Regions from separate parts of the Ponticoccus litoralis genome, predicted to be linked through region 1. Evidence: riboswitches for the same ligand, from Rfam matches in the RefSeq annotation. Region 1 holds a riboswitch; each other region holds the start of a gene.
What was found. Region 1 has a riboswitch for cobalamin ahead of nrdH (glutaredoxin-like protein NrdH). Riboswitches for the same ligand answer to the same signal wherever they lie in the genome.
Positions count from the first base shown of each region.

Region 2: linked by a shared signal. The riboswitch ahead of ABFB10_RS06915 (DUF1636 family protein) and the one ahead of nrdH (glutaredoxin-like protein NrdH) in region 1 are both predicted to bind cobalamin.
Region 3: linked by a shared signal. The riboswitch ahead of ABFB10_RS22455 (hypothetical protein) and the one ahead of nrdH (glutaredoxin-like protein NrdH) in region 1 are both predicted to bind cobalamin.

Region 1 is NZ_JBDNCH010000004.1:131,908-142,078, forward strand. Features, by position in the region: gene purU (formyltetrahydrofolate deformylase) at 1-262, shown strand, start outside; gene ABFB10_RS21275 (HPP family protein) at 552-1,697, shown strand; gene ABFB10_RS21280 (NUDIX hydrolase) at 2,062-2,322, shown strand; gene ABFB10_RS21285 (inorganic phosphate transporter) at 2,371-3,861, shown strand; gene nrdF (class 1b ribonucleoside-diphosphate reductase subunit beta) at 4,277-5,254, opposite strand; gene nrdE (class 1b ribonucleoside-diphosphate reductase subunit alpha) at 5,266-7,398, opposite strand; gene nrdI (class Ib ribonucleoside-diphosphate reductase assembly flavoprotein NrdI) at 7,380-7,796, opposite strand; gene nrdH (glutaredoxin-like protein NrdH) at 7,813-8,034, opposite strand; cobalamin riboswitch at 8,129-8,322, opposite strand; cobalamin riboswitch at 8,710-8,901, shown strand; gene ABFB10_RS21310 (hypothetical protein) at 8,885-9,010, shown strand; gene ABFB10_RS21315 (ABC transporter substrate-binding protein) at 9,106-10,059, shown strand; gene ABFB10_RS21320 (FecCD family ABC transporter permease) at 10,068-10,171, shown strand, end outside.
Region 2 is NZ_JBDNCH010000002.1:1,189,926-1,200,096, reverse strand. Features, by position in the region: gene ABFB10_RS06925 (FAD-dependent oxidoreductase) at 7-2,052, shown strand; gene cobO (cob(I)yrinic acid a,c-diamide adenosyltransferase) at 2,437-3,060, opposite strand; cobalamin riboswitch at 3,094-3,298, shown strand; gene ABFB10_RS06915 (DUF1636 family protein) at 3,379-3,774, shown strand; gene cobW (cobalamin biosynthesis protein CobW) at 3,771-4,823, shown strand; partial or broken gene cobN (cobaltochelatase subunit CobN) at 4,856-8,202, shown strand; gene cobG (precorrin-3B synthase) at 8,261-9,406, shown strand; gene ABFB10_RS06895 (precorrin-8X methylmutase) at 9,407-10,036, shown strand; gene ABFB10_RS06890 (precorrin-2 C(20)-methyltransferase) at 10,033-10,171, shown strand, end outside.
Region 3 is NZ_JBDNCH010000004.1:379,345-389,515, forward strand. Features, by position in the region: gene ABFB10_RS22440 (branched-chain amino acid ABC transporter ATP-binding protein/permease) at 1-549, shown strand, start outside; gene ABFB10_RS22445 (3-hydroxyacyl-CoA dehydrogenase NAD-binding domain-containing protein) at 647-1,498, shown strand; gene kce (3,5-dioxohexanoate:acetyl-CoA acetone transferase) at 1,513-2,442, shown strand; cobalamin riboswitch at 2,938-3,143, shown strand; gene ABFB10_RS22455 (hypothetical protein) at 3,269-3,580, shown strand; partial or broken gene ABFB10_RS22460 (hydantoinase/oxoprolinase family protein) at 4,334-5,692, shown strand; gene ABFB10_RS22465 (hypothetical protein) at 5,970-6,332, shown strand; gene ABFB10_RS22470 (hydantoinase B/oxoprolinase family protein) at 6,335-8,047, shown strand; gene ABFB10_RS22475 (trans-sulfuration enzyme family protein) at 8,044-9,213, shown strand; gene ABFB10_RS22480 (maleate cis-trans isomerase family protein) at 9,210-9,983, shown strand; gene ABFB10_RS22485 (RidA family protein) at 10,158-10,171, shown strand, end outside.

The sequences.
Region 1 (10,171 bases):
ACGCGGGGTGAAGCTGATCGGCGCCACCTCGCACTACGTCACCGCCGACCTGGACGAAGGCCCGATCATCGAACAGGACATCATCCGCGTGACGCATGCCCAGTCCGCATCCGACTACGTCTCGCTTGGCCGGGATGTCGAGGCGCAGGTGCTCGCCCGCGCGATCCACGCCCATGCCAATCATCGCGTCTTCCTGAACGGCAACAAGACCGTGGTGGTGCCCGCAGGCCCCGGTTCCTACAGCTCGGAGAAGATGGGCTGACCCGACGCCAGGGCCGCAACCGGTCATCAAGCGCGTCAGGCGCAGGATCCGGGCCCACAGACCGGCTTCCCCGCGCCCGGCGGCGGGGGGGCTGTGTGACGTCGATGCGGTGGGCGGCGCGGGGGCGGACAGCCGCGCGCCGCCCGGGGCGCAGGCCGGGGCCGGGTGGCGGAATGCCCTCGCACCCGGCAGAGACCTTGGATAGAAGCCGGGGGGCGACGCATTGCGGCGCCTTTTTTGCACGGCCCCGCGACGCCACGCGTGTGGCAGGAAGAGGGGAGTGCCCGGTATGAGTATTTTCAGATCCCTTGGCCCGGCGGTTGGCCATACCCCCCCGGCAGAGGCGCTTCGGAACGGGTTCGGGGCCTTCGCCGCGCTTGTGGTCATCGCCGTCTTCGTGCTGTCGCCCCTGGTCGACCTGTCCACCGGGCTGTTCCTCATCGCGCCCTTCGGGGCCACCTCCGTCCTTCTGTTCGCGGTGCCCAACAGCCCGCTGGCCCAGCCCTGGTCGGTGGTCGTCGGCAACACGCTGGCGGCCATCGTCGGGGTCGCCGCCTGCCTCTGGATCCCCGATCCGACCCTGCGGATCGCGGTGGCGGTCGGCGGGGCGATCGTCGTCACCATCCTTGCCCGGGCGGTGCATCCCCCGGCGGGCGCGGTGGCCATGGTGGCCGCCATGAGCCCCGAGACGGTAGAGGCGATGGGGTTCACCTTTGCGCTGACGCCGGTGGCGGCGGGAAGCCTTGCGCTGGTCGCCACGGCGGCGGTCTACGCGCGCCTGACCGGGCGGCGCTACCCGTTCCGCCAGTTCAACGAACCCAACACCCACGGCACGGACGAACCCGGCGCGCTCGAACGGATCGGTCTGGGCGAGGCAGAGCTGACCGCGATCCTCGAACGCTATCGCCAGTCCTTCAACCTGGGCGTCGAGGACCTGGCCCGGCTGATCGGCGCGGCGGAATTGCAGGCCGCCAGCCACGAGGTCGGCCCGCTGACCGCCGCCGACATCATGTCGCGCGACCTGATCACGGTCGGCCCCGGGACCCCGCTGGTCGAGGTGGCAGAGCTGTTCCGGCGCCACCGTTTCACCTCTCTTCCGGTGGTGGCCGAGGATGGGCGGTTCCTTGGGGTCATCTTCCAGATCCACCTGATCTCGCGGGTCAGGGAGGACGCGCTGCGGCTGGACCGGCGCTTTGTCGCGGCCATGCGGCGCCTGCTGGACCCTGCGCGGCGGCAGCCGGTGCGGGCGGGCGACATCATGAGCAGCGCCGGGGCCCGGGTTGCACCGGATGCGCCGCTGACCGTGCTCTTGCCGCTGCTGGCCGAGGGCGAGGCCGATGCCGTTCCGGTCATCGAAGACGACCGGATCGTCGGCATCGTTACGCGGACCGATGCGGTGGCCGCCATGGCGCGCCTATCCATGCGCCGCCCCTGACCTTTCGCGGGGCTTTGGCGGGGCCACGTGGCCGGTAGACTTGAAACCGGGCCGCAAAGCGTCATGTTTAGACCGGCAGGGCCGCTTTGTGCGCAAAGCCGCCTGCGGGTTTCTTGCAGTTGCGAAAGGTATTCTTTGAAGCATCGGATTTTCAGTTTTTTCACGGACTATGTGCTGCCACTTGTACGGCGACCAGACATGATCCAGATCGCGGCCCTGTGTTATCGTGGCGAGGGGGCGGGGCGCGAAGTGCTTCTGATCACCAGCCGGGACACCGGGCGCTGGGTCATTCCCAAGGGCGGACTCATGCGCGGTACGGGACGCCGCAGAGGCCGCGGCAGAGGAAGCCCGGGAAGAGGCGGGCGTGCGTCCCGTCGCGATTCCCGCCGAGGCGATCGGCGAATTCCGCTACCTGAAGACCAAGCGGTCGGGCCTGCCGATCCCGGTCCGGGTTCTGGTCTACCCGATGGAGGTCGCGGGCCTTGAAGAGCGTTTTCCCGAAGCCGGTCAGCGCCGCCTGGCATGGCACGCGCCGCGTGACGCGGCGACACTGGTCGCGGAACCGGGCCTTCGGGAGATATTCGAACGTTTCCATACGGCATCTTCCGACGTCGCCTTGTTGTAAATCTGTTACATTGCCGTTACCCGCGTCTGCGTATTGCGGGAGTGAGTAATGTCGCACAACGATCTGGACCCCAGCCACCTCGAGACACTGGACCGTGACCTCGGACGGCTTTCGACGCTAGAGCAGGCCACGGCCTATGTCAGCCGACCGGTCATCGGGCTGGGAGTCGGGCTGGTCTTCGTGGTCTTCGCCGCGCTTCTGGCGGCGCTGATCTTCGGGCAGGCGAACAACACGCTGGTCGTGGTGATCGCGGCGGCCTTCGGGGCCTACATGGCGCTGAACATCGGCGCCAACGACGTGGCCAACAACATGGGCCCCGCGGTGGGCGCCAACGCGCTGACCATGGGCGGGGCCATCGCCATCGCGGTGGTCTTCGAAAGCGCGGGCGCCCTGATCGCGGGCGGCGACGTGGTCTCGACCATCGCCAAGGGCATCATCGCGCCGGAAAGCATGGGCACGCCCGGCGCCTTCATCACCGCCATGATGGCGGCGCTGCTGGCCTCGGCGCTCTGGGTCAACCTTGCCACATGGATCGGCGCGCCGGTCTCGACCACGCATTCGGTGGTCGGCGGCGTGATGGGCGCGGGCATCGCCGCGGCGGGCTTTGCCGCCGTCAGCTGGGGGCAGATGGGCGCGATTGCCGCAAGCTGGGTGATCTCGCCGATGCTGGGCGGGGCCATCGCCGCCGGGTTCCTGTGGTTCATCAAGTCGAACATCATCTACACCGAGGACAAGATCGCCTCTGCCCGGCGCTGGGTCCCGGTTCTGGTGGGCATCATGGGCGGCGCCTTTACCGCCTATATCGCGCTGAAGGGCCTGAAGCAGCTGGTGAAGATCGACCTCGGCGCGGCGCTGTTGATCGGTCTGGGCGCCGGGGTCCTGATCTGGCTGGTGATGATCCCGGTGATCCGCCACCAGTCCGAGGGGCTGGAGAACCGCAACAAGTCGCTCAAGGTGCTGTTCGGCATCCCCCTGATCGTCTCGGCGGCGCTGCTCAGCTTCGCCCATGGCGCCAACGACGTGGCCAATGCGGTCGGGCCTCTGGCGGCCATCGTGCAGGCCTCGAGCACCGGCGATTTCACCCATGCCTTCGGCATCCCGATCTGGGTCATGGTGATCGGCGCCATGGGGATTTCCTTCGGCCTCTTCCTCTTCGGGCCGAAGCTGATCCGCATGGTCGGCAACCAGATCACCAAGCTGAACCCGATGCGCGCCTATTGCGTGGCGCTTTCGGCGGCGATCACGGTGATCGTGGCCAGCTGGCTGGGGCTGCCGGTCAGCTCGACCCATATCGCCGTGGGCGGCGTCTTTGGCGTGGGCTTCTTCCGGGAATGGGACGCAGAGCGCCGGATGCGCAACGTCAAGGCCGCCGTGCCGAAAGAGATGCGCCCGGCCCCCGAGGAACGGCGGCGGCGCAAGCTGGTGCGGCGGTCCCATTTCATGACCATCATCGCGGCCTGGGTGATCACGGTCCCGGCGGCGGCGCTGCTGTCGGCGGCGATCTTCACGGTGATCCGCGGCGTGCTGGAAGTCTCGTAACCGCCTGCGCGGGGCCTTTTCCCGTCGCGCCGGAGGGGATGTGCGGCCTGCCTGCAAGATGCCTCGCCTCGGGTGGCAGGCGCTGGCAGGCAAGCCGGGTGAGGGCCGGGCGCCAGCGCCTCCGACCGCACCGCCCCAAGGGCTCAACGGCGCGGATGACGGGCAGGGCGCAGCGGCGCTGAGGGCCAGCTATCCGGTCGGAAAACAGGTGCCCGGCCTCGCCGCCGCGGGCGGCGTCAGGGCAGGGGGCGCTAAAGCCGCGTCACGCAGGGGTGGTGCTGTCGGGCGCGGCCCCGCGGGCACACAGGCCCCGAGCCGCCGCCGGATCACGCCCTACCCGCCGATCTGCGCTTTCGTCCAACGCCCCCCTGTGCCGGTCCGCCCCGGGCCGGAGCGGGCCGACAAGCGACGGGCGTCAGAAATCCCAGTCGGCGTCTTCGGTCGCGACGGTCTTGCCGATGACGTAGCTCGACCCAGACCCCGAGAAGAAGTCGTGGTTCTCGTCCGAACCCGGCGACAGGGCCGCCATGATCGCGGGGTTCACCCGGCAGGTCTCGTCCGGAAACAGCGCCTCGAAGCCGAGGTTCTGCAGCGCCTTGTTGGCGTTGTAATGCAGGAAGGCCTTGACGTCCTCGGTCAGGCCCAGCGGATCGTAGAGCTGCTGGGTATAGCGCGCCTCGATGTCGTAGAGGTCGAAGAGCAGCGCAAAGGCAAAGTCCTTCAACTCGGCCCGTTCGGCCTCGGGCAGGCGCTCCAGCGCGCGCTGGAACTTGTAGCCGATGTAATAGCCATGGATCGCCTCGTCCCGGATGATCAGCCGGATCAGGTCGGCGGTATTGGTCAGGCGCGCACGGCTGGACCAGTGCATGGGCAGGTAGAAGCCCGAGTAGAAGAGGAAGCTTTCGAGGAACACGCTGGCGATCTTCTTCTTCAGCGGGTTCGCGGTGGCGTCGTATTCGTCGAGGATCAGGCGGGACTTGGCCTGAAGGTGTTCGTTCTCCGCCGACCAGCGGAAGGCCTCGTCCACCTGAACGGTCTGGCACAGGGTCGAGAAGACCGACGAATAGGACCGCGCGTGCACCGCCTCCATGAAGGCGATATTGGTCAGCACCGCCTCTTCGTGCGGCGTCTGGGCGTCGGGCATCAGGGCCGGGGCGCCTACCGTGTTCTGGATCGTGTCCAGCAGCGTCAGCCCGGTGAAGACCCGGATCGTCAGGGTCTGTTCGTCCTCGGTCAGCTGCGACCAGCTTTGGATGTCGTTCGACAGCGGCACCTTTTCCGGCAGCCAGAAATTGGCGGTCAGGCGGTTCCAGATTTCCAGGTCCTTGTCGTCCTGAAGGCGGTTCCAGTTGATCGCGCGGGGGACGGGGCGGGTGTGGGTCATGTCTTTCATCGTCTCGTTCCTCAAAGCGTGCAGGACACGCAGCCCTCGACTTCGGTGCCTTCCAGCGCGGCCTGGCGCAGGCGGATGTAGTAGATTGTCTTGATGCCCTTCTTCCAGGCGTAGATCTGCGCGCGGTTGATATCGCGGGTGCTGGCCTCGGCGGGGAAGAACAGGGTCAGCGACAGGCCCTGGTCGACGTGTTCCGTCGCCGCGGCATAGGTGTCGATGATCGCCTCGGGGCCGATGTCGTAGGCGTCGCGGTAATACTCGAGGTTCTCGGCGTTCATGTAGGGCGCCGGATAGTAGACGCGGTCGATCTTGCCCTCCTTGCGGATCTCGATCTTCGCGGTGATCGGATGGATCGAGGAGGTCGCATAGTTGATGTAGCTGATCGAGCCGGTGGGCGGCACCGCCTGCAGGTTGCGATTGTACAGCCCGTGCGTCATCACGTCCTTCTTGAGCGCGACCCAGTCCTTCTTGCCCGGCAGCTCGATGCCGAACCGCTTGAACAGCGCCTTCACGGATGGCTGCTCGGGGCGCCAGCTGCGGTCGGTATACTTGTCGAAATAACTGCCGTCGGCATAGGCCGAGGTCTCGAACCCCTTGAAGCTGCGGCCCTTTTTCTGCGCCAGCCGGCAAGAGGCGGTCAACGCGTGGAACAGGATGGCGGCGAAATAGGCGCTGGTGAATTCCACGCCTTCGGGGCTGCCGTACTGGATATGCTCGCGCGCAAGGAAGCCGTGCAGGTTCATCTGCCCAAGCCCGATGGCGTGGCTTTCGTCGTTGCCCTTGCGGATCGAGGGCACCGAGTCGATGGCCGACATCTCGGACACCGCGTTCAGCGCCCGGATCGCGGTGCCGACAGAGGCGCCCAGATCGCCGCCATCCATGGCCCGCGCGATGTTCATGGACCCGAGGTTGCAGGAGATGTCGGTGCCCATGTGCGCATAGCTGAGGTCGTCGTTGAACTCCGACGGCTCGTTCACCTGAAGGATCTCGGAGCAGAGGTTCGACATGGTGATCCGGCCCGCGATCGGGTTCGCGCGGTTCACCGTGTCCTCGAACATGATGTAGGGATAGCCGCTTTCGAACTGGATTTCGGCCAGCGTCTGGAAGAAGGCGCGCGCGTTGATCTTCTTCTTGCGGATCTTCGGGTTGTCGACCATCTCGGCGTATTTTTCGGTCACCGAGATTTCCGAGAAGGCACAGCCGTAGACCCGTTCGACGTCGTGCGGCGAAAAGAGATACATGTCCTCGTTGCGCTTCGCCAGCTCGAAGGTCACGTCGGGGATCACCACGCCAAGCGACAGCGTCTTGATGCGGATCTTCTCGTCGGCGTTCTCGCGCTTGGTGTCGAGGAAGCGCAGGATGTCCGGGTGATGCGCGTGCAGATAGACCGCGCCCGCACCCTGCCGGGCGCCCAGCTGGTTGGCGTAGCTGAAGCTGTCCTCCAGCAGTTTCATCACCGGGATGACGCCCGAGGACTGGTTCTCGATCCCCTTGATGGGCGCGCCGTACTCGCGGATGTTGGTCAGCATCAGGGCCACGCCACCGCCGCGCTTGGACAGTTGCAGGGCCGAGTTGATGCCGCGCCCGATGCTTTCCATGTTGTCTTCCAGCCGCAGCAGGAAGCAGGACACGAATTCGCCCCGCGCGGTCTTGCCGGCGTTCAGGAAGGTCGGCGTCGCGGGCTGGAACCGGCCCGAGAGGATTTCCTCCATCAGCTGCATGGCCAGCGTCTCATCGCCCTGCGCCAGCGCCAGCGCGTTCATCACGACGCGGTCTTCGTAGCGTTCGAGGAACCGCTGCCCGTCGCGGGTCTTCAGCGTGTAGGAGGTGTAATACTTGAACGCGCCAAGGAAGGTCGGAAAGCGGAACTTCTTGGCAAAGGCGGCCTCCCAGATCCTGCGCAGGAAGTCCCGGGGATACTGTTCCAGAACCTGCGCCTCATAGTAACCCTCGTCGACGAGGTAGCCCAGCTTCTCTTCCAGCGAATGGAAGAAGACCGTGTTCTGGTTCACATGTTGCAGGAAGTACTGCCGCGCCGCCATGCGGTCGGCTTCGAACTGGATGTTGCCCTCTGCGTCGTAGAGGTTCAGCATCGCGTTCAGCGCGTGGTAATCAAGGCCTTGGGTCAGGCTGGCGTCAAGCATCGGGTTCCCCAGAAGGTTTGCAGCCCGTCACGAACACGGGCGATGTCGGCGTCGGTCCCCGCGAGTTCGAACCGGTAGAGCACGGGCACGTTGCATTTTCGGGCGATGACCTGTCCGGCCATCGCGAATGTCTCTCCGAAGTTCCGGTTGCCGCTGGCGATCACGCCGCGCAGCAGGGTCCGGTTCGCTTCGATGTTCAGAAACCGGATCACCGGCTTGGCCACCGCGCCGCGCCCCGCCCCGTCCGCGTAGGTCGGACAGATCAGCACGAAGGGCGCGGTCATCAGCGGCGGCGCGGCATCGCCGCGCAGGGGCAGCCGGGTGGCGGGAAGGCCGAGCCGCTCCACGAACCGGGCCGTGTTGCCCGAGCCGCTGGAAAAATAGGCGAGGCCCCCCATGACCGACCGCCCGGCGTCAGGACAGGCGGCTGATCATGTCGGGACGGAACCCGGCCCAGTGCTCGTCGCCCGCGACGACAACCGGCGCCTGCCGGTATCCAAGCCCGGTGACCAGTTCCATGGCCGCGGCGTCCTCGGTCAGGTCGACGAGGCGGAAATCGATGCCGCGCGCGGTCAGGGCGCGGGTGGTTGCGGTGCATTGCACGCAGGCGGGCTTGGAATAGACGGTGATACTCATGCGGTTGTCCCTTTGCCGGTTTGCTGCCTGTGGGCGAAGCGGACACGGGGACAGGGCCAAACGACCTATCCGCGCGCCCGGGCCCTCCGCCGCGGTCGTCGTTCATGCTCTGGCAGGTCTCCTGACTTGCGGCTCAAACGTTTCCTGTCCGCCTTCCCGGTGCCGTCCGACACCAGTGGAATGGACAGAAACTCGCCGTTTACAGTTGCGGGGGCAGTGCCGGACCCTCACCGGCTTCCCTCTTAGCCGACGAGTCACCCCGCCGGAACCAAAGCAACTGCATATTGCGATCCGGGGCAGGGGGGTGTCAATATATTGAAGGTCGTTTTCCGGGGATAAGTCGACGTCCGGTATCGGCAGGGGCTTTTCGGGTCCGTTATCCTGCCTGTCGCCCGGGCGGGAAGCGGCGGGCCGACCACCGGAGGATGCCCCGTCGCGAAGGCCGGGCTGTGGCGCGCCGGGCCCGGCTTTCCGCGCCCGCTGGTCCTGCGGCGAACAGCGCGCATCCACAAGGCCCCCGCCGCCGCGCGCCGGGCATCGGCCAGCATGCTCCGCGGACGGGCTGTCGGGGGTCCATCAGTTCCAGCGCCACCGAATATCCCGATGCGCCAATGCGTTACCCCCTCACGGCCGGGGACCCGCTGCCTTTGCTGTTGCCGCGGAGCGCGATCTCTGTATCTTCCGGCCTGCCACGGTTCCGCAACGGCGGATGAAAAGGGAACGCAGGACGGGGAGACCCGGGCTGCGGCTGCCCTCGCAACTGTAGGCGGCGAGTTCGCGATCGTGCCACTGGCCCCCGGGCCGGGAAGGGATCATCGAACGTCCGAGCCGCGAGCCGAGGAGACCTGCCATGGCAGACGCAACCGCCGACGAGGGGCTCGGCAGGGTGGCAGCCATGGCCATGGGGCCGGACGCCGAAGGGCGCCGGGTCCGGCGCCGTGATGCACCCCAAGAGCACCTCGGGAAACAAAACTGATCGAGGTGATCGCATGTTGTTCAAATCCACCCTCTTCGCCGCGGCTGTCGCGCTGGCGACCTCGGTGCCCCTTTGGGCCGAAACCATCACCGACGATGTCGGTACGCTCGGTCGAGGTCGATCTTCCGATCCAGCGCGCGGTGATCTTCAACCGCTACTCGGTGGAATTCGCCCGCGCCATCGGCGCCATCGACCAGGTTGTCGGCACCGGCGCCAGCACCTATCGCGACCCGGATTACTGGCCCGAGTTCACCGAGGCCGACGTGGTCGGGCAGGGGCAGAACGAACCGAACTACGAGGCGATCATCGCCAAGAACCCCGACCTGGTGATCCTGCCGCGCAATGGCGTCTACGAAGAGGCGGCGCGCCAGCTGGAACCCTTCGGCATCCCGGTCATGGTCATCACCGCCTGGGACACGCTGAAGCATGTCGAGAACGTCGAGCTGATGGGCAAGCTTTTCGGCCGGGAAGAGCAGGCGGCGGATCTGGTGGATTACTACGTCGGCTACCAGACCCTGCTGGCCGAGCGTCTGGACGGTGTCCCGCCGGTGCCTGTCTACCTCGAGGAAAAGCGCCCGCTCGTGACCGTGACGCCGGGGTCCGGCTGGCATGACATGATCGCCGCCGGCGGGGGCGAGAATGTCTTTGGCGATATCGTCATCGAGGATCAGGCGGCCTCGCGCGGGAACGTCAACGCCTTCACCATCGACCCCGAGGAAATCGTCCAGCGCCAGCCGCAGCTGATCGTCAAGCTGGAGCCGGGTTCCTACACCACGATCCCCGAGGCGCAATACGCGACGACATGGGCCGACCTGACCGGCCGCGAGGAAATCCTGTCCTCTCCGGCGGGGCAAAGCGGCAATGTCCACGTCATCAACTACTACCTCGCGGGCGGGTCGTCCAAGATCACCGGCGCCCTGCAGATCGCCAAATGGGCGCACCCCGAGCTGTTCGCCGATATCGACCCCGAAGAGGCGATGCGCCGGTGGATCGAGGACTTCCAGGGCCTGCCCTACCAGCCCGGCATGACCTATCGGGCCGGGTTCTGAGTGGGTCCATGCGGACCTTGTCGACAGGCGGGGCGGTGCAGGCCGCCCCCAGCGCCACTCCGACCGTCGCCACCGCCGCCTCTGTCGGCGATCTCTATCGCGCGTCCGGCAG
Region 2 (10,171 bases), on a different contig from region 1:
ACAGCCATGTCCAGCGATCCGCTTCTTCAGCCCTACCAGCTCAAGCACCTGACCCTGCGCAACCGGATCATGACCACCAGCCATGAACCGGCCTACCCCGAGGACGGCATGCCCAAGGAGCGTTATGCCGCCTATCACGCCGAACGGGCGAAGGCGGGCGTGGCGCTGGCGATGACGGCGGGGTCTGCGGCGGTGTCCAAGGACAGCCCGCCGGTCTTCAACAATATCCTCGCCTATCGCGACGAGGTGGTGCCGTGGATCCGCCAGCTGACCGATGCCTGCCACGACCACGGCTGCGCGGTGATGATCCAGCTGACGCATCTTGGCCGCCGCACGGCGTGGAACAAGGGGGCCTGGCTGCCCTCGGTGTCGTCCTCCAAGCACCGCGAACCGGCCCACCGGGCCTTTCCCAAGCGGGCCGAGGACTGGGACATCGAGCGCATCATCACCGATTTCGCCGATGCGACCGAGCGCATGAAGGCAGGCGGCATGGACGGGATCGAGTTGCAGGTCTACGGCCACCTGCTGGACCAGTTCTGGTCGCCGCTGACCAATGACCTCGATGGCCCCTACGGCGGCCAGACGCTGGACACGCGGATGCAATTGCTGATGGATGTGCTGGGTGGCATCCGCAAGCGGGTGGGCGACGACTTCATCGTGGGGCTGCGCTACACGGCGGACGAGGCCGAGGCGGGCGGCATCACCGAAGAGGACGGCATCGAGATTTCCGGGCGGCTTGCCGCCTCGGGCATGGTCGATTTCCTCAACGTGGTGCGGGGCCGGATCCACAGCGACCCGGCGATGACCGACCTGATCCCGATCCAGGGCATGAAGAACGCCCCGCATCTGGATTTCGCCGGTCGGGTCAAGCAGGCCACCGGCATGCCCACCTTCCACGCCGCCAAGATCCCCGATGTGGCGACGGCGCGCCATGCGGTTGCGGCGGGGCTTCTGGACATGGTGGGCATGACCCGCGCCCACATGGCCGACCCGCATATCGTCAAGAAGATCGTGGAGGGGCGCGAGGACGATATCCGCCCCTGCGTCGGCGCCACCTACTGCCTCGACCGGATCTATCAGGCGGGCGATGCCTTGTGCATCCACAACGCCGCCACGGGCCGCGAACTGACCATGCCGCATACCATCGAACCGGCGTCGACCCGCAAGCGGGTGGTGATCGTCGGCGCCGGTCCCGCCGGGCTCGAGGCGGCGCGCGTCGCCGCCGAGCGCGGCCATGCCGTGACGGTGCTGGAGGCGCAGCCCGACCCGGGCGGACAGGTGCGCCTGACCGCGCTGAACCCGCGCCGCCGCGAGATGATCAGCATCATCGACTGGCGCATGGCGCAATGCGCGGCGCGCGACGTGGAATTCCGCTTCAACACATGGGCCGAGGCCGAAGACGTCACTGCCCTGAACCCCGACGTGGTGATCGTGGCCACCGGCGGCCTGCCCAACACCGAACTTTTCGAAAGCGGCAAGGAGCAGGATCTGGTCGTCACCGCCTGGGACATCATCGCGGGCGACGTGAAGCCCGGCCAGAACATCCTGATCTACGACGAAAGCGGCGATCATCCCGGTGTCATGGCCGCCGAGGTTGCCGCCAATGCGGGCAGCACGGTCGAGATCATGACCCCCGACCGGACCTTCGCGCCCGACATCATGGCGATGAACCTCGTGCCCTACATGCGCGCGTTGCAGGACAAGGACGTGACCTTCACCGTGACCCGCCGCCTCAAGGACGTGACCCGCGACGGCAACCGGCTGAAGGCCGTGATCGGCACCGATTACAGCGCCCTGAAGACCGAAAAGACCTACGATCAGGTGGTGGTGAACTACGGCACCCTGCCGATGGACGAGCTGTATTTCGAGCTGAAGCCGCTGTCCTCGAACGGCGGCGCGGTGGATTACGACGCGCTGATCGACGGCCAGCCGCAGGAGCTGACGCGCAACCCGGACGGGGGTTTCGCGCTCTACCGCATCGGTGACGCGGTGAGCGCCCGCAACACCCACGCGGCGATCTACGATGCGCTGAGGCTGATGAAGGACATCTGACCGCCGCGCATCCCGGGCCCTTCACCGCATCCCGGCATGGGGCCGGGGGCGCGGCGGGCGGCGGGACTGCCTCCAGCGTCCAGCCGCCGCCGGACGGGGCGACGCAAGCGCAGCGCCGCCGGACGGGAAGACGCGCAGGGGAGGCAACGCAGGGGCAGGGCCGTCGGGAGAGATGACGGGCGGACGGGGCTGTCGGCAGAGACAACGCTCCGGCATGGCCATCGGATCGTTTGGGCAGCGCCGCCGGGAGAGCCGACCCGGGAGCAAGGTCGCCGGATCGCGCGGCACGGTCGCTGCGCGCCTTGGTGCGAAACGATCCAAGGGGGCGACGACCCGCTTGGCCTTGCCCGGCCCGCGAAACGCCGCACTAGGAACGGTGGGAGCCTAGAACTCCACCCCCTTCTGCGCCTTGATCCCGTCGCGGAAGGGGTGCTTGACCAGCGTCATCTCGGTCACCAGGTCGGCGGCTTCGATCAGCTCGGGCTTGGCGTTGCGGCCGGTCAGGCAGACATGGGTCATCTCGGGCTTCTGGTGCAGCAGGAAATCGACCACCTCGTCGATGTCGAGGTAATCGTAGCGCAGCGCGATGTTGATCTCGTCCAGCAGCACGAAGCGGATCTCGGGGTCGAGGATCTGTTCCTTCGCGATCTTCCACCCGGCCTGAGCGGCGGCGATGTCGCGGGCCTTGTCCTGGGTTTCCCAAGTAAAGCCCTCGCCCGAGACGAAGAACCGACATTCCTCGGCAAAGCGTTCGCGGATCATCTCGGCCTCGCCGGTGATCCAGTTGCCCTTGATGAACTGCACCACCGCGCAGGGCATGCCATGGGCGATGCAGCGCATCACCATGCCGAATCCCGAGGAGGACTTGCCCTTGCCCGGCCCGGTGTGGACCATGATCAGCCCCTTCTCGCCGGTCTTGCCTGCCATCATCCGATCGCGCGCCGCCTTGATCTTCTTCATCTTCTCGGCGTGGCGGGCCTGCTCTTCGGGGGTGACCGTGTCGGACATGGCGCTTCTCCTTGACAACTCGGGGCGAATGGGCGCATCTCGCACCCTGCTGGTGCCTGTGTAAACAGGTGAAAAGGGAATGTGCAGCCCCGTGCGGGGTCAGGCGCAGCCGCCCCCGCGACCGTGAACCGGAAAGGGCCCCATCGCCACTGGCATCGCGCCGGGAAGGTCGGGGACCGCTGGGCCGCAAGGCCCGAGATCCGCAAGCCGGGAGACCTGCCAGCGAGAAGAGCTTTTGAGACCGGACGGGGTGTGCCGGTGTCGGGATTGGTCCCTGTCGAAGGGCCGCGCCCGTCATCCCCCCGGACAGGAGAGACGATGACCGCGCCCACTGCCCCGACCGAACTGCTTGTCTGCGTGAAATGCCGCAAGGGCATGGACGTCCCCGCCGACGACCGCCGCCCCGGACAGCGTCTGTACGACGAGATCACCGCGCGGGACGCGCCCGAAGGCGTGCGCGTCACCGCCGTCGAGTGCCTGCAGAACTGCGATCTCGGCTGCACCGTCGCGCTGCGGGGCGGCGACCGCTGGACCTATGTGTTCGGCAATGTCGACGAGGCGTCGCATTCCGACATGCTGCTGGAAGGCGCGTCGCTTTATCACCAGACGGCGGACGGGCTGATCCCGTGGCGCCAGCGTCCCGAGCACTTCAAGCGCAACTGCATCGCGCGCATCCCACCCCTGACCCCGCAAACGCAGGAGCCTGCCGAATGACCGATCTTTCGAAACTGCCCGTCACCGTGATCACGGGCTTCCTCGGCTCCGGCAAGACGACGCTGGTCCGCCACCTGATGCAGAACCCGGGCGGCAAGCGCCTCGCGGTCGTCGTCAACGAATTCGGCGATGTCGGCGTGGATGGCGAGATCCTGAAGGGCTGCGCCATCCCCGACTGCCCCGCCGAGAACATCATGGAACTGGCCAACGGCTGCATCTGCTGCACCGTGGCCGACGATTTCATCCCCACCATCGAGGCGCTGATGGCGCTGGAGCCGCGCCCCGATCACATCCTGATCGAGACCTCGGGCCTCGCCCTGCCCAAGCCGCTGCTGAAGGCCTTCGACTGGCCCGATATCCGCTCGAAGATCACCGTCGACGGCGTGATCGCGCTGGCCGATGCCGAGGCCGTGGCCTCGGGCCGCTTCGCCCCCGACGTGGCGCGGGTGGACGCGCAGCGGCTGGCCGACGACAGCCTCGATCACGAAACACCGCTGTCGGAGGTCTTCGAGGACCAGATCAGCTGCGCCGACATCATCCTGCTGACCAAGCCCGACCTTGCCGGTCCCGAGGGTGTGGCCGGGGCCAAGGCGATCATCGCCGCCGAGGCGCCGCGCGTGCTGCCGGTGGTCGAGGTTGCCGAGGGTGTGGTCGACCCGCGCGTCATCCTCGGGCTGGAGGCCGCCGCCGAGGACGACATGGACGCGCGCCCCTCGCATCATGACGGCCACGACGACCACGAGCATGACGATTTCGAGTCGATCGTGGTGGAGCTGCCGGAACTCGACAGCCCCGAGCAGCTGGTCACCGCCATCGAGCGGCTGGCGAACGAGCTGAACATCCTGCGGGTCAAGGGCTATGCCAGCGTCAAGGGCAAGCCGATGCGCCTTCTGGTACAGGCGGTGGGCGCGCGGGTGCGCCACCAGTACGACCGCCCGTGGAAGCCCGGTGAGGCGCGGGTCTCGAAGGTGGTGGTCATCGCCGAACATGACGACGTGAAGCCCGAGGCGATCCGCGCGATCCTTGGCGCGGCGCCGGTCGCCGCCTGATGTAGGGCGGGCCTTGGGCCCGCCGCACGCCCATGCATGTCATCTTTCGCGAAAGCCACGGGCTGGACGAGGCCGACACCCCTCGGGACCTTGCGCAGGACCCGGGCGATCTGGTGGTGCTGTCCTTCTCGGACTCGGACCTTGGGGCCTTTGCGGCGGGCTGGCATCGCGGCGGCGGCGCGAAGCGGATGCCCGCGCTGCGGCTGGCGAACCTTGCGGCGCTGAAGCACCCGCTGTCGGTCGACACCTATGTCGAGCAGACCTTGGCGGGGGCGAAGGGTGTGCTGATCCGGCTGATCGGCGGCGTGCCCTACTGGGCCTATGGGTTGCAACAGGTCGAGGCGCTGTGCCGCGAGAAGGGCATCGCGCTGGCGGTGCTGCCCGCCGACGGGCGGGTGGATGCGCGGCTGGACGCGGTCTCGACCCTGCCGGTCTCCACGCTGCGCCGGTTGCAGCATCTCTGCGACAGCGGCGGCGCGGTGGCGGCGCAGGCGGCGCTGGCGCAGATGGCGCTGGCCTCGGGGCTTTATGCCGGACCGGTGCGAGGCGCCAAGGGCCTGCCGCAGGTCGGCGCATGGACGCCCGAGGAGGGCGTCTGCTGTCCGGCGGTGGCCTTCGGGGCGATTGCCGGAGGGGCTGTCTGCCCCCCGCTCGGACAGGCCGAGCCCCCCGACGGTATTTTGACCAAGAAGAAACCCGGGGCGGTGGTGGTCTTCTACCGGTCTTACCTCGGTGGCGGCGGACCTGGAGCCGGTCGAGGCGGTGATGGAGGGCCTGCGGGCGCGGGGCTTCGAGGTGGCGGCGCTCTTCGTGCCCTCGCTGAAGGCGCCGGAGGCCACGGGCTGGCTGCGGCGGCAGGTGGCGGCGCTGGCGCCGGAGGTGATCGTGAACCTGACCGCCTTTTCCGGGCGTTCGGGCGGCGGGGCCTCGCCGCTGGACGCTGGCGGCGTGCCGGTGTTCCAGTGCGGCGCTGGCGACCTCGGACCGCGAGGCCCGGGACGCGGCGGAGCGCGGCTTGTCCCCGGCGGATCTGGCCATGCACGTGGTGCTGCCCGAGGTGGACGGGCGGATCTTCGGCGGCGTCCTGTCCTTCAAGGAAGCGGGCGAGCGCGACCCGGACCTGCAGTTCTCGCGTGTTGTGCACAGGGTGCATGCGGGCCGTGTCGCGGCCTTCTGTGACCGGGTGGCGGGGTGGCGGCGGCTGGCCGCTGTCCCGGCCGACGCGCGGCGGGTGGCGCTGGTTCTGTCGACCTACCCGGGGCGCGACTGGCAGATGGCCCATGCGGTGGGTCTGGATGCCGTGGCCTCGGCCCGGGCAATGCTGGAGGATCTGCGGGCCGCGGGCCATGCGGTCGAAACCGGGCTGGACGAGGCAACATTGGCCGCGGCCCGGCTGGTCTGGCCCTGGGCGGATTACGCGGCGGCGCTGGACACGCTGCCCGAGACGCTGCGCGCGGATCTGCAGGCCGCATGGGGCGCGCCCGAGGCCGATACCGCCGCGACGCCCGAGGGGATCACCCTGCCGGTGCTGCGGCTGGGCACTGCGCTGGTCGCGCTGCAGCCCGAGCGCGGCGAGGCCGCGAGCCGGGACGACGATTACCACGACCTGTCGCGCGTGCCGCGCCACGGCTACGTCGCCTTCTACCTCTGGCTTCAGCGGCATGCGGATGCGCTGGTGCATATCGGCGCACATGGCACGCTGGAGTGGCTGCCGGGCAAATCCGTCGCCCTGTCCGACACCTGCTGGCCCGAGGCGCTGACCGGCGCCCTGCCGGTACTGTACCCCTTCATCGTCAACGATCCCGGCGAGGCCGCGCAGGCCAAGCGCCGCATCGGCGCGGTGACGCTGGGCCATGTGCCGCCGCCGCTGAAGACCTCGGGCACGCCGGACCGGCTGGCGCGTCTGGAAAGCCTGCTCGACGAGTTCTCCAACGCCGACGGGCTGGACCCGCGGCGGCGCGACCGGCTGCAGCAGGACATCCGAGACGAGGCGCAGGCGCTGGGGGTCGAGGGGGATCTGGGGCTCGACGCCGCCACCTCTCTGGCCGAGGCGATCACGCGGATCGACCGCTTTGTCTGCGACGTGAAGGACAGCGTCTTCGGCGACGGGCTGCATGTCTGGGGGCGGATGTCCGAGGGGCAGGGCGCCTTCGATGCCGGTGCTTCTGCCGAGGCCGAGAGGCGCGCGCTGCCGGATGCGCTGCAGGGTCGCCGGATCGAGCCGGGGCCGGCGGGGTCGCCCTATCGCGGGCGGTCCGACGTGCTGCCCACGGGCCGGAACCTCTTTGCCGTCGATCCGCGCGCCGTGCCGACGCGCAGCGCCTATGCGCAGGGTGTGCGGCTGGGCGAGGAACTGGTGCGCCGCCACCTGCAGGACGAGGGCGACTGGCCCCGGTCCCTTGTGGTCGATCTATGGGGGTCGGCGACGATGCGCACCGCCGGAGAGGACTTCGCCATGGCGCTGCACCTGATGGGCGTGCGCCCGGTCTGGGACAAGGGCGCCGAGCGGGTTTCGGGCCTTGAAGTGCTGCCCATCGCCGAGCTGGACCGGCCCCGGGTGGACGTGACGCTGCGGGTCTCGGGGCTGTTCCGCGACGTCTTTCCGGGGCTCTCCGCGCTTTTCGGGCAGGCGGTCCGGGTGCTGTCCGAGCGTGACGAGGCGGCAGACTGGAACCCCTATGTGGCGCAGCAGGGCGCGCGCGTCTTCGGCCCGGCGCCGGGGCAATATGGCGTGTCCATGGGCGCGCAGCTCGACAGCTATACCGCAGAGGCGCGGCAGGCGGCGGGCGAGGCCCGGCTTGCGGCCTCGTCCTGGGCGCTGGACGGCGCGGACCCGGTGCGCGATCCCGAAGGCCTGCGGGCGCGAGTGCGTGGGGCCGAGGCCTTTGTCCATGCGCAGGACCTGCCCGAGACCGACCTTCTGCTGTCCGAGGACTACGCCAGCCACGAGGCGGGCTTTGCCGCCGCGCAGATGGTGACCGGCGGCAGCGCGCGGCTTTGGCATCTGGACAATACCGACCCGACGCGGCCCCGCGCGCGCGCCCTGTCCGAGGAAATCGCCCGCGTCGTGCAGGCCCGGGCGGCGCATCCGGGCTGGCTGGCGGGCATGCGCCGTCACGGCTTTCGCGGCGCCGCCGAGATCGCCGCGACGCTGGAGAACATGGCCGCTTTCGCTCAGCTTGCGGGGGTGGTGCCCGCGCATCTCTTTGACCTTTATTACGAGGCGACGCTGGGCGACGACGACCTGAGCGCCTTCATGGCAGAGGCCAATCCCGAGGCGCTGCAGGCGATGAAGGATCGCTTTGCCGCCCTGCACGCGGCGGGCCTGTGGCAGACCCGGCGCAACGCCATCCGCGCGGCGCTGGAGGCGGCGGAATGAGCGCGCGTCGATATAGCCGGTCTTGTCGCGAAGCGCGCGGTACGAACCCGGTGACGCCATGAGCGCGCCCGAGATCAAGGGCTGGTGCCCCGGCGCGTGGCGGCCCATGCGCTCGGGCGACGGGCTGGTGGTGCGGGTGCGGCCCTGGCTGGGGCAGATCGACCGGGCGCAGGCGCTGGGTCTGGCGGATCTTGCAGAGCGCCACGGGTCGGGCGTGATTGACGTCACCAGCCGGGCGAACCTGCAACTGCGCGGCATCGACGAGGCGGCGCATCCGGCGGTGATCGAGGGCCTGTCGACGCTGGCTCTGCTGGACGAGACGCCCGAGGCCGAGGCGCATCGCAATATCGTGCTGGACCCCTTCCGCAGCGATCCGGCGCAGGCGGGGCTGGCCATGGCCCTGTCCGAGGCGCTGCAGGGCGCGGAGTTCGCCGCGCTGCCCGGCAAGTTCGGCTTCGTCATAGATGCCGGGGCGGGGCGGCTGGCCGATGTCAGCGGCGACATCCGGATCGAACGCGCGGCCGAGGGGCTGATCCTGCGCGCCGACGGCTGTGCGACGGGGCGCGCCGTGGCCGACATGGACGCGGCGCTTGGCACGGCGCTGGCGCTGACGCGGTGGTTTATCGCCTCGGGCGGCATCGGCGCGGACGGGCGCGGGCGCATGGCGCGGCATGTCGCGGCGCACCCCTTGCCCGCCGATCTGGCCGGAGCGGTTGCCCCGGTTCAGGCGCCTTCCGCGCCGCACCCGGGTGCGCTGCATGAGGGCCTGTGCATCGCCGCCGCCTTCGGGCAGTTCTCGACCGACAGCCTGCGTGCACTGGCCGGGGCGCTGGACGCAGGCCAGCCGATCCGCGTGACACCCTTCCGCATGCTCTTCGTCCCCGGGCTGGCGCAGGCCCCGGCGCACCCCGACCTGATCACCGACCCCGCCGATCCGCTTTTGCGGGTCACCGCCTGCCCCGGGGCGCCCTTCTGCCCGCAGGCCAGCGTCGAAACCCGCCCGCTCGCCCGGCGCCTGGCCGCCGTCACCCCGCTGCCGCTGCATGTCTCTGGCTGTGCCAAGGGCTGCGCCTTGCCCGGCCCCGCGCCGCTGACCCTGACGGGCCGCGACGGTGCATTCGATCTTGTTCGGGGCGGCGCCCCGTGGGATGACCCTGCGCACCGTGGCCTTGACACTGACACCCTCGACCTCCGGACCCTCTGAATGCCCTACGAATACGAGAAAGACGGCGCCGCGATCTACGCCGAGTCCTTTGCCACCATCCGGCGAGAGGCTGAACTCGCGCGCTTTGCCCCGGATGCCGAGCAGGTGGTGGTGCGGATGATCCACGCCGCCGGTCTGGTCGGGCTGGAACGCGATGTCGCGGTCTCTGACGGGATGGTGGGGGCCGCCCGCGCCGCGCTGGAAGCCGGGGCGCCGATCTTCTGCGACGCCTACATGGTCTCGGAAGGGGTGACGCGCAAACGTCTGCCCGCCGACAACGACGTGATCTGCACGCTGCGCGATCCTTCCGTGCCGGATCTTGCGGCCTCTCTGGGCACCACCCGCTCTGCCGCCGCGCTGGAATTGTGGCGGCCCCGGCTGGAGGGCGCGCTGGTGGCCATCGGCAATGCGCCAACCGCGCTGTTTCACCTGCTGGAGATGCTGGAAGACCCGGACTGCCCGCGCCCGGCGGCGATCATCGGCTGCCCGGTCGGCTTCGTCGGCGCGCGCGAATCCAAGGACGCCCTGTGGGAGGCGCTGCCGGTCCCCTCGCTGATCGTGCGGGGGCGGCTGGGTGGCTCTGCCATCACCGTCGCCGCGATCAACGCCATCGCGAGCCGCGCGGAATGAGCGGCGTGATCCACGGCGTCGGCCTTGGCCCCGGCGATCCCGAGCTGATGAGCGTGCGCGCCGACCGGCTGGTCCGCAACGCCCGCCACGTGGCCTTCTTCCGCAAGGCGGGACGCGCTGGCCGCGCGCGCGGCA
Region 3 (10,171 bases), 250 kb from region 1:
CCGGTCAGCAGCGGCGCGATCACGCTGGACGGCACGCCCATTCACGGCCTCAGCTCGGCGGCCATGGCCCGGGCGGGCATCTCTTACGTGCCGCAGGGGCGCGGCCTTTTCGCGGGCATGTCGGTGCGCGACAACCTCGAACTGGGCCGCATCCGCCGCCAGACAGGCGCGGGCATCCACTGGGACGAAGAGCGCATCCTGTCCTACTTCCCCCGCCTGAAGGAACGCATCGACACGCCCGCCGACTACCTTTCGGGCGGCGAGCAGCAGATGGCCGCCGTGGCCCGCGCGCTGTCCGGCGACACCCGCGTGCTGCTGCTGGACGAACCCTTCGAGGGGCTGTCCCCCGCCATCGTCGAGCAGCTGTTCGAGACCTTCGACCGCTTGCGCGAAGAGGTGTCCATCATCATCGTGGACCACAACCTCGACCTCGCGCTGACGCTGTCGGACCGCACCGTCGCGCTGGAACGCGGCAGCATCATCCATGACGGGCCATCCGCCGCGCTGGCCCATGACATCGACCTGCGCCGCCAGGTCCTGTGGCTGTAACGAAAGGGCCCTGACATGACCGAGACAGTCGCCATCATCGGCGCGGGCCTGATCGAGCCGCGCATGGAGCGCGCTTTTCGCCCGCGCCGGGCATTCCGTGCAGGTCTGGGACGCCGATGCCGCCGTTCTGGACCGCTTCGCCGCGGACATGGCCGTGCTCTGCGACACCCTGCTGGCCGAGGGCCTCTTGCAGGACCGCGACGGGACGCTGGCCCGCATCCGCACCTGTCCCACGCTGGAAGAGGCGGTCGCGGGCGTCAGCTTCGTGCAGGAGAACGGGCCCGAGAAGATCGAGGTCAAGACCGACCTCTTCGCCCGGCTCGATGCGGCCACCCCGCCCGGGGCCATCATCGCCTCCTCGACCTCCGCCATCGTCGCCTCGCGCTTCACCGAGGGGCTTGAACACCGGCACCGCTGCCTTGTCGGGCACCCGGTCAACCCGCCGCATCTTGTCCCGGTGGTCGAGCTTTGCCCCGCGCCATGGACCGCGACAGAGACCATGGACCGCGCCGAAGCGCTCTACCGCGATATCGGGCAGGTGCCGGTGCGCATGACCCGCGAGCGCGACGGCTTTGTCCTGAACCGCCTGCAGGGCGCCCTTCTGGGCGAGGCGCTGCGGCTTCTGGGCGAGGGCGTCGTCAGCGTCGAGGGGCTGGACGCCACCATCAAGGACGGGCTGGGCCTGCGGTGGGCGCTGATGGGGCCGATCGAGACCATCGACCTGAACGCCCCCGGCGGCATCATCGACTACGCCACCCGCTACGGCGGCTTCTACGCGCGTCTGGCAGAGGAACCGGCGGGACCGGAGGTCTTTTCCGTCGAGAACGCCGAGAAGATCGCCGCGACTTGGACGCAGGACCGCAGCCCCGAGACCATCCGCGCCCGGCAGGACAGGCGCGACGCGCGGCTGGCCGCCCTGCGTCGCCACCTTGCATCCGAACAATCCTGAAGGAGCCCCAGACCATGGCGAAACCCCGCAAGGTCATCATCACCTGCGCCGTGACCGGCGCGATCCACACGCCCTCGATGTCGGAATACCTGCCCGTCACGGCTTCGGAAATCGCCGAAGCCGCCATCGGCGCGGCAGAGGCGGGCGCGGCCATCGTGCACCTGCACGCCCGCAACCCCGAGGACGGCAGCCCCGACCAGTCGCCCGAGGCCTTCGCGCCCTTCCTCGGCGTGATCAAGCAGGCCTCGGACTGCGTGGTGAACATCACCACCGGCGGCGCGCCCACCATGAGCATCGAGGAACGCGTCCGCCCGGCGGAAACGCACCGCCCCGAGGTCGCCTCGCTCAACATGGGGTCGATGAACTTCGGCCTCTTCCCGATGCTCAAGCGCTTTCCGAACCCCAAACACCAGTGGGAACGCGACTACCTCGGCAACAAGAACATCATCTTCAACAACAGCTTCGGCCAAATCGAGTACATCCTGACGACGCTCGGGCCGCTCGGCACCCGGTTCGAGTTCGAATGCTACGACACGGCGCATCTCTATAACCTCAAGCACTTCCTCGACGCCGGACTGGTCAAGGCGCCGCTCTTCATCCAGACGGTCTTTGGCCTGATGGGCGGCATTGGCGCGCATCCCGACGACGTCATGCACATGAAGCGCACGGCGGACCGGCTGTTCGGCGACCAGTACCAGTGGTCGGTTCTGGGCGCGGGCAAGAACCAGCTGCCCATCGCGGCGATGGCGGCGGCCATGGGCGGCAATATCCGCGTCGGGCTGGAGGATTCGCTCTGGGCCGGACCGGGGCAACTGGCGCGCAGCAACGCCGAGCAGGTGACGAAGGCCCGCCAGATCATCGAGGGGCTGGGGCTGGAACTAGCAACCCCGGACGAGGCGCGCGAGATCCTGCACCTGAAGGGGGCGGATCAGGTCGGCTTCTGACCGGCCCTGACGGACGGGGGCGCGGCGCACTCGATCCGGTTCACCGGAGGCCGGGGCGCTGCTTTCGCCCGTCGACCTTACCCCCGGATACGGGCTGTTGATCGCCGGGTTGCGCGGCACCGTCGGCGTCGCGTCCGGGCAGGCACGGCAAGCGACGGTCGCGGTGCCGGATCCATCCGGTGACCGTCCTCTGTCGCCGGACCCCGAAGCGCCCGGGCATCGCCAACGCGCTTCTACGGTCCGGCCCCCCGCGCCGGAAGACGAACCTGCGGGCACGGGCATCGCGAACGAAGGCGGCACAGGCGCCCGCCTTCCAGTTCGCATCAGGGGGCAGGTCGCCGACCCAAGGCATGTCCGGCAGCGGAGCCTCCGGCGCATCCCCCGGGCGGGCAAGGCGCGGTCTGGCCTGGGGGCTGACAGGGGAAACACCCCGCTGGACGGCAAGCGCCGTATTGGCCGCCATTGGCAATTCCACTCGACTTTTGCCCGGAATTCTGCAATTCAGAAGGCGATGGTGACCGGCCTGAAAGGGCCGGTTTAAAAGGGAATGCGGTGAGGGCCTTGACCCAACTCCGCAACTGCCCCCGCAACTGTGAGCGGCGAGCGACCCCGAAGAACACCACTGAACCGAAGCGGTTCGGGAAGGTTCGGGAAAGCGGCGACCCGCAAGTCAGGAGACCTGCCATCTCCGGTGCGTGCTGTTGCGCACCGCAGTCACCTTAACCCGGGCGGGGCGCTCTGGGACTGGAGAGACGACATATGGACCTGACGGCCCTGTGGACATCGCCGCCTCCGTTCATGCCCCCTCCCCTGCGCGGAGGGCGCAATGACACTGGAACGCACGATCCTTCAACTCGACACCGGAGCGATGCCAGCCGACGAGGCGCGGCAAATGGGGCAGCTTGGCTATATGCAATGGATCGCGGGCTTGCCGGGCAATGCGGATTATCTGCAGGCCGCGCGGGACGCCTTTGACAAGGCCGCTCCGTTCATGGCCCACTCGCCGACCGTGGCGGAATTCTGCAGGCTTCTGACACGCTCGCTGGAAGCGCCGCTGACGCCATTGCCCCTTGCGATGCCAAAGCGGCAGAGGCGCGGCGGCGCGCAGGCCCGACGGTCCTACCGCCTGCCGCATTGAACCCTCACGCAGGGGCCGCCGCCGCAGGAAAGCCCTAGCCCTGAAGGCCTCCTCTGCCTGAGCGAACAGGGGGCGCCTTGCGGAAGCATTTGCCAAGGACGACCGACCGGCCCTCGCTTGTCAAGCGCGCGCCGTGACCCGCGACCCGTGAACCGGCGGCACCCCGCTTGGCGCCCCGGGCGGTCGGTTCACGCCGGTGGACCATGTCCGGGCCGCTGAAGGCCCATCCCGGCACGGGCGGACAAGCAGGCCGCGCCGCACGGTCCCGGCCCCGCGCAACAGCCGCGCATCTGCTCGCCGCCGACCTTGACATCGAGGTCCCGGCCAACCTCGGCGGGCCCGGCCCTGTCGGCCACCAGAGCAGCAATCCCGGCGCCCGGGCCAATCCGGGGACCAGCCACTTTGCACCCCGGCGGGCCGAAAGGTCAAAGACCGATATCCCGCGCCCCGACCAGAGCCCGCACGACCCGGGGGATCCGCGCCGACATCCGCAACACCCGCCGTGCTTGGGAAAGGCCGCGAAACCGGCCCGACGGTCGCTCTGCACCCATGCCTCAATGCCCCGACACGGGACTATCGAAATAATCGATAGCGGTAAAAAAACGTTTCGTTTCCCTCACTAGACGGCCCGTGACACTTAACCGTCAAGGCAAACGGAGTGCAGTTCCCATGACCCACGCAAAGACCAAGACACGTCTGGCAGCTGATATCGGCGGCACCTTCACCGATGTGGTGCTGGAAACGCCCAAGGGCATGTTCACGGCCAAGGTGCCGACCGATCTGGAGCAGCCCGAACGTGGCATCATGGCGGGTGTGACCATCGTCCGCGAGCAGTCGGGGCTGGCCCCCAGCGATATCGATATCTTCGTCCATGGCACCACCCGGCCACAAATGCGCTGATCGAGCGCAAGGGCGCCGAGGACCGCGCTGATCACGACCGAGGGCTTCCGCGACAGCCTCGAAATCGCATATGAATCCCGCTACGATCAGTTCGATCTGCAGCTGGAAAAGCCGGCGCCGCTGATGCCGCGCGATCTGCGCTTCACGGTGACCGAGCGGATGGATGTGCGCGGCAATGTCCTGCTGCCGCTCGACCGCGCCCGCGTCACCGAACTGGCCGCCGAACTGAACCGCCTGGGCATCGAGGCGGTCGCCGTGGGCCTGCTGCATTCCTATGCCAATCCGGCCCACGAGCAGGCCGTGCGCGCTCTGCTGATCGACGCCGGCTGCACGGCAGAGATCACGCTGTCGTCGGACGTCTGCCCCGAGGTGCGCGAATACGAGCGCTTCATGACCACGGTCTGCAATTCCTACGTGCAGCCGATCATGGCCCGCTACCTGCGGGCGCTGGAAAAGACGCTGGCCGACAACGGCTTTGTCTGCCCGCTGTTCCTGATGACCTCGGGCGGGGGCATGACCACGCTGGAGGCTGCCATCCGCTATCCGATCCGCCTTGTCGAATCCGGCCCCAGCGGCGGCGCGGTGCTTGCCAGCCGCATTGCCGCCAGCCTGGAAGAAGACCGGGTTGTGTCCTTCGACATGGGAGGCACCACCGCGAAGATCTGCCTGATCGACGACTACCTTCCCCAGACCGCACGCAACTTCGAGATCGCGCGCGCGGCCCGGTTCCAGAAGGGCAGCGGCATGCCGGTGCGGATCCCGGTGGTCGAGATGATCGAGATTGGGGCCGGTGGCGGGTCCATCGCCGATGTTGACACCATGCGCCGTCTGGCGATCGGGCCGGAGAGCGCCGGCTCGGTGCCCGGGGCTGCCTGCTATGGCAAGGGCGGCGTCAAGCCGACCGTGACGGATGCCAATGTGGTGCTGGGCCGGATCGACCCTGAAACCTTCGCCGAAGGGCGGATGCATCTGGATGTCGACGCCGCCGGGACCGCCATCAAGGGCGATGTCGGCGACCCGCTGGATGTCAGCACCTCCGAAGCGGCGCTCGGCATAACCGAGATGGTCGAAGAGAACATGGCGAATGCCGCGCGCATCCATTCGGTCGAACATGGTGCGGACCTGTCGCGCTACACCATGATCGCCTTTGGCGGCGGCGGCCCCCTGCATGCGGTCCGCATGGCCGAAAAGCTGGGCGTGGGGCGCGTCATCGTGCCGGCCAACTGCAGCGTCGGCTCTGCCGTCGGCTTCCTGCGCGCCCCCATCGCCTACGAGGTGGTGCGCAGCCGCTACATGACGCTGGACCAGTTCGACCTGAACGGCGCGAACGCGGTTCTGGACGAGATTTCCTCCGAGGCCCGCGGCATCGTCCGCAGCGGCGAGCCCGAAGCCGACCTGGTCGAGACCCGCACCGCCTATATGCGCTACGTCGGTCAGGGCCACGAAATCCAGGTGCCGGTGCCGGCGGGCACGCTGACCGAAAAGGACGTTGCGCAGATCAGGGCCGATTACGAGGCCGGCTATACGCGACTGTTCAGCCGTACCATCCCGGAACGCGACATCGAGATCCTGTCCTGGTCCATCGTCGTCTCGACCGCGCAGGAGCCGGCTCGAACCGCGACAGGCCGACGGGACCGCCTTCGACGCCGCCGCGATCGGCGACCGCTCGGTCTTCCTTCCTGCGGACCACGACTACCGGGACGTGCCGATCTACTGGCGCCCCGACCTGGCTGCCGGCGCAAGCTTCCAGGGCCCGGCCCTGGTCGCCGAACCGCAGACCACGACCTTCGTCACCGCCGCCTTCACAGGCCGGATCGACAGCAAATCCAACCTCGTGCTTGAAAAGGTTTGAACATGGCCCGCGAACTGAACGAAATCGAACGCCAGATCCTGTGGAACCGGCTGATCGCCATCGTCGAAGAGCAGGCACAGACGCTCATGCGGACCGCCTTCAACCCCATCGTGCGGGAATCGGGCGACCTTTCCGCCGGGATATTCGACATCCGGGGCCGGATGATCGCGCAGGCGGTTACCGGCACCCCCGGCCATGTAAACACGATGGCGGAATCGGTCAGTTTCTTCCTCGAGGAATTCCCGCTGGAAGACATGCACCCCGACGACATCTATCTGACCAACGACCCTTGGAAGGCAGCCGGCCACCTCAACGACTTCATGCTGGTGCGTCCCTGCTTCCACGAGGGCAAACTGATCGGGTTCACCTCCTGCACCAGCCACCTTGCCGATCTCGGCGGCCCGGGCTTCGGCCCTGACGGCACCGACGTGCTGGACGAAGGCCTGTTCGTGCCGATCTTCAAGCTGGTCGATGCCGGGCGGCTGGACACCAATTTCATCCGCATCCTGAAAGCCAACAGCCGGGTGCCGATCGAGGTCGAAGGCGACCTTTACGCGCTGATGGCCTGCGTTGAATGCGGCAGCCGTCGCCTGTCGGAATGCATGGGCGATGTCGGCATCACCACGCTGGAAGATATCTCGGACTACATCGTCGACACCTCGCGCCAGCGCACCAACGACCTGATCCGCGCCCTGCCGGAGGGTGTCTATCACAACACCATGCGCGTCGACGGCTACGACAAGCCGCTGGATCTCGAAGCCACGATGACCATCCGCAGCGGCGAGATCACCGTCGATTTCACCGGCACGTCGGGTCTTTCGAGCAAGGGCATCAACTGCCCGCTGAACTATGCCAGCGCCTATTCCTGCTTCGCGCTGAAATGCGCCATCGCGCCGGACATCCCCAACAACGCCGGCTCGCTGGAGCCGCTGAAGATCACCGCGCCGGAAAACACCATCGTCAATGCGCAGTACCCGGTGCCGGTCGCCATGCGCCACGTCGTCGGCCAGTTGCTGCCCGATGTGGTGTTCGGCTGTCTGCACAAGGCCCGCCCGGGTCTGGCCCCCGCCGAAGGCGCCTGCTGCCTGTGGGACCTGCCGCTACGCGGCGGCTACGCGGTCAGTGCAACGCCCGGCAAGACCCGCTTTGCGACCGAACTGGTCCACAACGGCGGCACCGGCGCGCGTCCGACCAAGGACGGCCTGTCGGCCACGGCCTTCCCAAGCGGCGTGATGGGGTCGCTGGTCGAGATCACCGAAAGCGTGTCGCCGCTGATCATCTGGAAACGCGAATACCGCCAGGACTCGAGCGGGCCAGGGCGCTATCGCGGCGGCCTGGGCCAGGTGCTGGAACTGTCCAGCAGCGAGGAGGCGCCGATTTCCCTGTTCGCCGCGCTTGACCGCATCAACCATCCGGCGCGCGGCCGGGAGGGCGGAATGAACGGCGCGCCCGGCGTGCTGACCCTGTCGGACGGAACACGGCTCAACCCGAAGGGCGAACAGGTCATTCCGGGCGATCAGCGCCTGGTCATGCTGACCCCCGGCGGCGCCGGGTATGGCAACCCCGTCGACCGCGACCCTGAACACGTGGTGCGCGACGTGCTGACCGGACTGGTCAGCCAGGAAAGCGCCGAAGCCGATTACGGCCTGCGTGTCGCGGCCGATGGCAGCTATGCGCTCTGCGGTCCTCGCGCGGAAGACGGGGTGATGGCATGACGCGGCTTCCCCACCCCGACACCCTGGCCGCGACCGCCCTGGGCTGGATCGACCGCGAGACAGATGCGATGGCCGCGCCCCTGCGGCCCTCGACATCCTTCCTGCGCGACCCCGCGCACCTGGATCGCGCCGGTCGCATGTTCACGCGCGACGACAACCCCAGCTATCAGCAGACCGAAGCCGTGATCAACGCGCTGGAAGGCGGCGCGGGCTGCTTGCTGTTTTCCTCCGGCATGGCGGCGATCACCGCGGTGTTCCAGCGGCTCGCCCCGGGCGATCACGTCATTCTGCCGGTCCGGGTCTATTCTGGCCTGCGCGACTGGCTGAACCTGCACGGCAGGCGCTGGGGTCTAGAGGTCAGCTATCTGCAGGACTACACCCCCGCCGCGATCGAGGCGGCGATCATCCCCGGCAAGACCCGGATCGTCTGGATGGAAACACCCAGCAATCCGACCTGGGTGGTCACCGACATCGCCGCGATTTCGAAGGTCGCTCACGAGGCCGGTGCCCTCGTCGGCATCGACAATACCGTCTCGACCCCGATCCTGACCCAGCCAATCCGCCATGGCGCCGATATCGTCGTCCATTCCGGCAGCAAGTACCTGAACGGCCATGGCGACCTGATCGCCGGTGCCGCGGTTGTGGCGCCGGGGCGCGAGGATCTGCTGTCGGACCTGCAGGTGCAGCGCAACCACTATGGCGCCATCCTGGGCAGCTTCGAGGCCTGGCTCTTGCTGCGCGGCATGCGGACGTTGGCCCTGCGCGTGCGGGCCCAGTCTGCCGCGGCAATGAAGCTGGCCGCGTTCCTCGAAGGCCATGCCGCGGTGGCCGAGGTGCTCTATCCCGGCCTGCCCTCGCATCCCGGGCACGACATCGCCCGGCGGCAGATGGCTGGCGGGTTCGGGGGCATGTTGTCGTTCCGCGTCGCCGGTGGCGAGGCGGCGGCCAAGGCCGTGGCTTCCCGGGTCGGTGTCATCCGGCAAGCGATCTCTTTCGGCAGCACCGAAACCGTGATCGAACACCGCGCCGGCATGGAAGGCCCCGACAGCCCCACACCGCGCGATCTGTTGCGCATTTCGGTCGGGCTGGAAAACATCGACGAGCTGATCGGCGATCTTGGCCAGGCGCTCGAAGCGGCGACCATCCAGAAGGAGACTGGCGCATGACCCGGCAACCCGCCGCCATCGACTTTGCCCCGCGCTCTCTCCGTGTCGGCCTGATCGTTCCGTCCTCGAACACCAATTTCGAACCGGACTGCGCCATGCTGGCGCCCGAGGGCCTGACCCTGCACGCCGTGCGCAGCGGAGGCTACGACGTGAACGCGATCCCGGATTCGGCGCTCATGCGTCGGTTCGCACGCGAAGCGCTGGACCAATGCGTCACGCTATTGACCGACGCGCGCGTGGATATGGTCATCTACGGGTGCACCTCGGCCACCCTGTCGGAAGGACCGGCTTTCGACCGCAAGTTCTGTGAGGAGTTGCAGGAAAAGTCGGGAGTCCCGGCGATCACAGCCGCCGGGGCGCTTGTCGAGGCCATTCGCAGCGTCGGGGCGCGGCGGGTGGCCTTCACCTCGCCCTACGTGGCGGCGCTCAGCGCAGAATCCGTGGCCTTCATCCGCGAAAGCGGGATCGAGGTGGTCCGCAAAGTGGCCTTCGAAGAGGAACTCACCAGCCTGGGCCAGAATGCGCTGACCCCCCAGGACGCCTATGACATGGCGCTGCGTGCCGATCACCCCGATGCCGAGGCCATCGTGATTTCCTGCACCGATTATCGGGCGCTGGAAGCCGCGCCGGCGATCGAGGCGGCACTGAACAAGCCGGTCGTCACCAGCAACCAGGCGCAGATGTTTGCCTGCCTGACCCGCCTGGGCCTGCCGACCACGGACATCACCCGAGGAGGGCGTCTCTTCACGCGCCGGGGACTGGTGACATGAGCCGCGCGGAACGGATTCTGAGCGAACTGGGCCTGACCCTGCCGCCGCCCCCCAGCCGGCGGCGGATTACCTGCCCTGGACGGTGACCGGGGATCTGGTGCACATCGCGGGCCAGACGCCCCGGATCGAGCACGGGCCCTGCAATTCACCGGCCAGATCGGCGGCACCCTGACCTTGGATCAGGGTCG